Regions from separate parts of the Streptomyces taklimakanensis genome, predicted to be linked through region 1. Evidence: riboswitches for the same ligand, from Rfam matches in the RefSeq annotation. Region 1 holds a riboswitch; the other holds the start of a gene.
The links. A riboswitch is a leader RNA that binds a small molecule or an ion and turns the genes downstream of it on or off. The one in region 1 is predicted to bind cyclic di-AMP.
Positions count from the first base shown of each region.

Region 2: another riboswitch for cyclic di-AMP. It lies ahead of F0L17_RS28100 (M23 family metallopeptidase); the one in region 1 lies ahead of F0L17_RS11790 (peptidoglycan DD-metalloendopeptidase family protein).

Region 1 is NZ_WIXO01000001.1:2,713,887-2,717,550, reverse strand. Features, by position in the region: gene F0L17_RS11800 (APC family permease) at 1-208, shown strand, start outside; gene F0L17_RS11795 (PP2C family protein-serine/threonine phosphatase) at 340-1,500, shown strand; cyclic di-AMP (ydaO/yuaA leader) riboswitch at 1,776-1,916, shown strand; gene F0L17_RS11790 (peptidoglycan DD-metalloendopeptidase family protein) at 1,929-3,008, shown strand; gene F0L17_RS11785 (aldo/keto reductase) at 3,320-3,664, shown strand, end outside.
Region 2 is NZ_WIXO01000001.1:4,525,805-4,529,468, forward strand. Features, by position in the region: gene F0L17_RS20050 (M16 family metallopeptidase) at 1-918, shown strand, start outside; gene F0L17_RS20055 (M16 family metallopeptidase) at 969-2,336, shown strand; cyclic di-AMP (ydaO/yuaA leader) riboswitch at 2,547-2,720, shown strand; gene F0L17_RS28100 (M23 family metallopeptidase) at 2,733-3,644, shown strand.

The DNA of each region.
Region 1 (3,664 bases):
GACCTACTACGCGATCGCCAACGCCTCCGCCCGGACGCTCACCTCCGCCGAGGGACGTCCGCCGCGGGTCGTCCCCGTCGTCGGGCTGGTCGGGTGCGCGGTGCTGGCCCTCGCGCTGCCGGCCGCGTCGGTCGTCGCCGGGTGCGCGGTGCTGGCCGTCGGTGCCGCCGTGTACGGGGTGCGGCGCGGACTCGCCGGACGCCGGTAGGCCCGGAGCCGGGTCGGGCCGGGTCGGGTCGGGCGGGGTCGGGCCGGGTCGGGTGGGCGGACCGTGGCCGCGGTCGTCCGTACGGCGTTGATCGACTCGCCGGACGGTCGCGGGAGGGGCAGATTGGAGAGGTGCGCGGCGAGGGACAGCGGGAGACGGGCGGCGGCAGGGAGCGCTTCCGCGCCGTTCCCGTGCTCGGGCGCCCGCCGTGGCTGCTTCCCCTGCTGCTGCTCCTGACCGGTCTGTTCACCAACCTGCTGACCCCGCCCAACGTGTTGATCGAGGCGACGTTCTCCGCCGCTCCCCTGATCGCGGCGGCCCTGTGGACGTTCCGCGGCACGGTGGCCACGGCGGTGGCGTCGGCGCTCACCTCCTGCGTCCTGCTGTTGTGGGCGGACCGGGTTCCGGCGATGGAGACCACGCTGCGGCTGTCGACGACCGTCACCGTCGGTCTGCTGGCCGTCGCCGTCAACCGCGTCGTGGAGCGCAGCGACACCCGCGCGGCCACGGCCCGGGGCATCGCCGAGGCCGTCCAACTGGCCGTGCTGCCCGCCCCGCCCGACCGGATCGGGGACCTGAGAATCGCGGCACGCTACGAGACGGCGCATCTCGACACCCGGATCGGCGGGGACCTGTACTGCGTGCAGCGGACGCCGTACGGGATCCGGGCGCTGGTGGGCGACGTCAGGGGCAGCGGGCTGGGGGCGGTCACCGTCGTCACCGTCGTGCTCGGCGCCTTCCGGGAGGCGGCCGGGACCGAGCCGGAGCTGTCGGACGTCGCGGACCGGGTGGAGCGCTCCCTGGAACGGGAGCGGGAGCGGGGGCTGTGGAGAGACGACGAGGGCAACCGGGAGGGGTTCGTCACCGCCGTCCTGGTCGAGGTGTCGGAGGGCGACGGTCCGAGGGAGGTGCGGGTCGTCAACCGGGGGCATCCGCCTCCCCTGCTGCTGCCTCCCGGCGGCGGCTCGGTGCGGGCGCTGGAACCGGACGCGTACGGGTTGCCGCTGGGACTGGGGAGGCTGGGGGACGGTACGGGCGGCTCCGTCGCCGTGGCGCCGTTCCCACCGGGAGCCCTGCTGCTGGTCCACACCGACGGGCTGACCGAGGCACGTGACGCGGCGGGTGCCTTCTACGATCCGGTGCCCTGGTTGCGCGGCCGCCGCTTCCCCGGCCCGGACGCCCTCCTGGACGGGCTCCTGGCGGAGGTCCACGCGCACACGGCCGGGGGGCAGGACGACGACATGGCGCTGTTGGCGGTCATGCGCGATCCGGATCCGCCACCCACCGGGTGATGACCGTCCGTGTCCGCGACACCTCCCTCCGCATAACAAATGAGGCACCGTCAGATAAGAGCGTTGTTCTCTCCCTCGGGAAAGTGGCGGCCAACTCGCCCGAATTGAGGGGGAAATGGCCTGTTAGGTCCCCCCGGAAATTACCCACGCTTTGAAGGGGAGACTTGGAAACCGGCGCGCTCCTCTATTAACGTTCGATAACGCAGCGCGGTCGTCACTGTCGCCGAAGGAGGCGACACCGTGCGCCGTCGCCGAATTCCGAAGGCGCTGCCCCGCCGATCGCGGGGCCGCGTCCAGGGAACCGGGGAACCACCTCTTGGGGTGAATCGGACCGCCGGGCGTGCCCGTGCGGCTCCGTAGGAGACCTTCCTGCTCCGAACCCGTCAGCTAACCCGGTAGGCGAGAAGGAAGGAAAGGAGAGCGCCTCCGTGGCGTCCAGCAGTCCGGCCCCCGAGGCCCCCGAGGTCTCGTACGATCCGCACACCGCCACCTTCGCCCCGTTCGGTCCGGCCGGCGACGAGGACCGACAGGTGTGGAATCCCACCGAGGAATCCGTCCGCCCGGTCCGGGGTCGACACCGCGTGGTCAAGCAGCGCAACGGCATGGCGCGCAGCGGAGCCGTCCTGGGCGTCGGCATGATCGCGGCGGTCGGCGCGGGCGGCATCGCCACCGCCAAGGAGAAGGCCCCCGCCCCCATCTCCCTGCCCGACCTGGGCGAGGTGGCCGAGAACATCCCCGGTGTCGGCGGGCTCATAACGGAGTCCGACAAGGGCTCCGGCCCCGATGCCGAGCCCGGCACCGAGTCCGACGCTCCCTTCGGCGACTTCGGCGACACCCTCGCCCAGGCCGGTCCGGACACCGGTGACGCCGGTGCCACCACCACCCTGAGCTCGGACCCCGGCGAGGCGCTGCGGGCCCGGATCCTCCAGCAGGCCGACCGGCAGCAGTCGAACGCCGCCCAGGCGGCGGTCGAGGCCGCCGCCGAGCAGGCCGCGGAGAAGGCGGCCGAGGAGGCCGCGGACAAGGCCGCGAAGGAGGAGGCCGAGCGCAAGCGCAAGGCCGCCGAGGAGGCGGCCCGCAAGGCCGAGGCCGAGCGCCTGGCCAAGCTCGCGGCCGGCTACACCCTTCCGCTCACCTCCTATCAGCTCACCTCCCACTTCGGCGCCTCCGGTTCGATGTGGGCCAACAACCACACCGGCCTGGACTTCGCCGCCCCGACCGGCACCCCCGTCAAGGCGGTGCACAGCGGCGAGATCGTCGAGGCGGGCTGGGCCGGCTCCTACGGCTACCGCGTCGTCCTCAGGCTCGACGACGGCACCGAGATCTGGTACTGCCACCTGTCCTCGATGACGGTGACCAGCGGCAAGGTGACCACCGGCGACGTCATCGGCCGCGTCGGCTCCACCGGCAACTCCACCGGCGCGCACCTCCACCTGGAGGTCCGTCCCGGCGGCGGCGCCCCGATCGACCCGCTGGCCTGGCTGCGCGACAAGGGCCAGTCCATCTGACCAGCCCCGGACGGGCCGTCGCCGCCGTCCGGCCCGGCCCGGACCGGAAGCCTCCGATCCTCCGGTCCCCGTTCCCGGCCGCCGCCTCGCACACCGTCGACGCACGTCGGCCGACCACAGGAGGGGACGAGGCGGCGTCCGGGTCCGTCCGGCCGCCGGACGGACCCTCGTTCCCGGCACCGTTCCCGGCACCGCTCCCGGTCCGGCCCCGAACCCCGGCGGCCCTGGTGGACCACCCCCCGACGCCAGGGCCGCCGGTTCCCGCCGCGCCCCGACCCATGACCCGGCGCCGCGCGTGGTAACCGTCTCCCATGACCGACACACCTCGCACGTCCCGCACGTCCCACGCCCCCCGCGCCTCCGACACGCCGGGCCCGCCCGGCACGAGCGGTGCTCCGCGCAGGATCGGCGGCCTCACCGTCTCCCCCCTCGCTCTGGGCGGGAGCGTCTTCGGCTGGACGGCGGACGAGCGGCAGTCCTTCGCCGTTCTGGACGCCTACACCGAGGCCGGCGGCACCTTCGTCGACACCGCCGACTCCTACTCGGCCTGGGCCGAGGGCAACAGCGGCGGCGAGTCGGAGACCGTGATCGGCCGCTGGCTGGCCGCGCGCGGCAACCGCGACGACGTCGTCATCGCCACCAAGGTCGGCTCCCAC
Region 2 (3,664 bases), 1.8 Mb from region 1:
GAGCGGCTGACGGCGATGGTCTACCCCGAGGGGCACCCGTACCACCACACCCCGATCGGCTCCATGGCGGACCTGGACGCGGCCACCCTGGAGGACGCCCGGGACTTCTTCCGCACCTACTACGCGCCGAACAACGCCGTGCTGGCGGTGGTCGGCGACATCGACCCCGAACGGACGCTCGCCTGGATCGAGCGGTACTTCGGATCCATCCCCTCCCACGACGGCAAGCGGCCGCCGCGCGACGGCACCCTGCCGGACGTCATCGGCGAGGAGATCAGGCAGACCCTCCACGAGGAGGTGCCCTCCCGCGCCCTGATGGCCGCCTACCGGCTGCCGCACGACGGCACCCGCGAGGCCGACGCCGCCGACCTGGCGCTGACGGTGCTCGGCGGTGGCGAGTCCTCCCGCCTCCACAACCGGCTGGTCCGCCGTGACCGCACCGCCGTCACCGCCGGCTTCGGCATGTTGCGGCTGGCGGGCGCGCCCTCGATGGGCTGGCTGGACGTGAAGACCTCCGGCGACGCGGAGATCGCCGCCATCGAGACCGCCGTCGACGAGGAGTTGGCCCGCTTCGCCGCCGAGGGGCCCACCCCCGAGGAGATGGAGCGCGCCCAGGCCCTGCTGGAGCGCGAGTGGCTGGACCGGCTGGCCACGGTCGGTGGTCGCGCCGACGAGCTGTGCCGTTACGCCGTGCTCTTCGGCGACCCCCAGCTCGCCCTGACCGCCGTGGAGCGGGTGCTCCAGGTCACCGCCGACGAGGTGCGCGAGGTGGCCGCCGCCCGCCTGCGCCCCGACAACCGCGCGGTGCTGGTCTACGAGCCCACGCAGGGGACCGCGCCGGACACCGCGGCCGAGATGGCCGACGGTGCCACCGTCTCCGACACCGCCGCCCACGACGATCAGGAGGCCGCTCAGTGAGCGACGCCACTGCCCAGCCCGCCACCGACCAGCCCCGAAACGGCGTCTCGATGGAGTTCCACCCCCAACCCCGCGGCGGCGAGCCCAGGCCGTGGGCGTTCCCGGCCCCCGAGCGCGGTGAGCTGCCCAACGGGCTGACCGTGCTGCGCTGTCACCGTCCCGGTCAGAAGGTCGTGGCCGTCGAGGTCAACCTCGCGGCACCGCTGGACGCCGAGCCCCGGGCCCAGGAGGGCGTGGCCGCGATCATGGCCCGGGCGCTGAGCGAGGGCACCGACCGGCACAGCGCCGAGGAGTTCGCCGCCGAGCTGGAGCGCTGTGGCGCCACCCTGGACGCGCACGCCGACCACCCCGGGCTGCGGGTCTCCCTGGAGGTCCCGGCCTCCCGGCTGACCCGGGCGCTCGGCCTGCTCACCGACGCGCTGCGCGCCCCCGCCTTCGCGACGGGCGAGATCGAGCGGCTGGTGCGCAACCGCCTGGACGAGATCCCGCACGAGCTGGCCAATCCCGCCCGCCGGGCGGCCATCGCGCTCTCCGCGGAGCTGTTCCCGTCCGACTCGCGGCTCTCCCGCCCCCGGCAGGGCGCGCGGGAGACGATCGAGCGCGTCGACGCCGCCGCGGTGCGCGCCTTCTACGAGGCGCATGTGCGTCCTTCGACGGCCACCGTCGTGATCGTGGGCGATTTCACGGGCATCGACCTGGACAAGGCGCTCGCCGACACCCTCGGTGGCTGGTCGGGCACCGAGGCCGGCCCCCGGCCCATGCCGCCGATCACCGCGGACGACACCGGCCGGGTGATCGTCGTGGACCGGCCCGGGGCGGTGCAGACGCAGTTGCTCGTCGGCCGGGTCGGCCCGGACCGCCACGATCGCGTCTGGCCCGCTCAGGTACTGGGGACCTACTGCCTGGGCGGCACCCTGACCTCCCGCCTGGACCGGGTGCTGCGCGAGGAGAAGGGCTACACCTACGGGGTGCGGGCGTACGCGCAGGTGCTGCGCTCCTCCTCGGAGGGCACCGGCGCGTCCCTGCTGGTGATCAACGGATCGGTGGCCACCGATGTGACGGGGCCCGCACTGGAGGACCTGTGGCGGGTGCTGCGCACCCTCGCGGAGGAGGGGCTCACCGACGCCGAGCGCGACACGGCCGTGCAGAACCTGGTGGGCGTCGCTCCGCTGCGGTACGAGACGGCGGCCGCCGTCGCGGGGACTCTGGCCGACCAGGTGGAGCAGCACCTGCCGGACGACTACCAGGCGCGGCTGTACGCCCGTCTCGCCGAGACGGGGACCGTGGAGGCCACGGCCGCGGCGGTGGCGGCCTTCCCGGCGGACCGTCTGGTGACGGTCCTGGTGGGAGACGCGTCACAGATCGCCGATCCGGTGCGGGAGCTGGGCATCGGAGAGGTGACCGTCGTCACGGACTAGCGGCCGTCGGCCGCCCCCGGTCGATCCCAACAGCGAAGGCCCTTGGTGTGGTTGTCACATCAAGGGCCTTCCTTATGTCCGCTTTGAGGCCATTCAGGGCGAGGTCCCTGTGGCATGAGCTACAAACGACCGGATTTGCTTGCTAGCTCAAATTTGTCCGTTTAGCGTCGATCTCGTTGCTCGTCAGAAGCGACCGCGGACCGCGGCCGACGGCAACCATCGCCGAATCCCCGTCGAGGGGAGCCGGGGACCCACCCTTCCGCGAGGGATGCGGAAGGAGGCCCTCTTCCGAGGCATCCGGGGTGAATCGGGCCTGCCCGCCCGTAGGAGACCTTCCTGCTCCGAACCCGTCAGCTAACCCGGTAGGCGACACGGAAGGAAAGGAGCACGCCGCTCATGGCGTTCACCCGTGCCACCGCGCAGCTCACCGAGAAGCTGAACGACACGCTGACCCGGGCCACCGGGAAGCTCACCGAGACCACCGAGGCCCTCGTCGAGAAGCACCGCCACGCCGGTCGGGCCACCCGTGCCCGCGTCGGCCTCGCCGGCGCCGCCGCCCTCGCCGCCACCGGTGTGGTCGGCGCCGTCGCCACCCCCGCCATCGCCGCCCCCGAGGGAGGCTCCGGCACCTACGCCCTGGGCTTCGTCCAGGCCGCCGCCTCCGGCGACACGATCGCCGACGAGATCAAGGCGCAGGCGCAGGCCCAGCAGCGCGTCGCCGACGCCGCGCGCAAGGCCGCAGAAGCCGAGAAGGCCGCAGAAGCCGAGAAGGCCGCCGAGGCGGAGAAGGCCGCCGAGGAGCGCGCCGCCAAGGCAGCCAAGGCCGAGAAGGCCGCCGAGGAGCGCGCCGCCAAGGCCGCCGACGACCGCGCCGAGCGCTCCGCGGAGCGTCGTTCCGCCTCCGGGTACGTCGACCCGGTCGCGGGCGTGGACACCACCACCACCTACAAGCAGGCCGGTTCCTCCTGGTCCTCCGGCAAGCACAGCGGCATCGACTTCCCGGCCAACACCGGCACCGCCGTGCGGTCCGTGGGCCCGGGCACCGTGGTGACCGTCGGCTGGGGCGGCGCGTACGGCAACCAGATCGTCATCCGCCACGACGACGGCAAGTACACCCAGTACGCCCACCTGTCGGCCACGAAGGTCTCGCCCGGCCAGAAGGTCGACGGCGGTCAGCGGATCGGCTCGGTCGGTTCCACCGGCAACAGCACCGGACCGCACCTGCACTTCGAGGCCCGCACCGGCGCGTACTACGGCTCGGACTTCAACCCCATCACCTACCTGGCCTCCAAGGGCGTCGACGTGTGACGCACGCCCCTCGGGCGGGA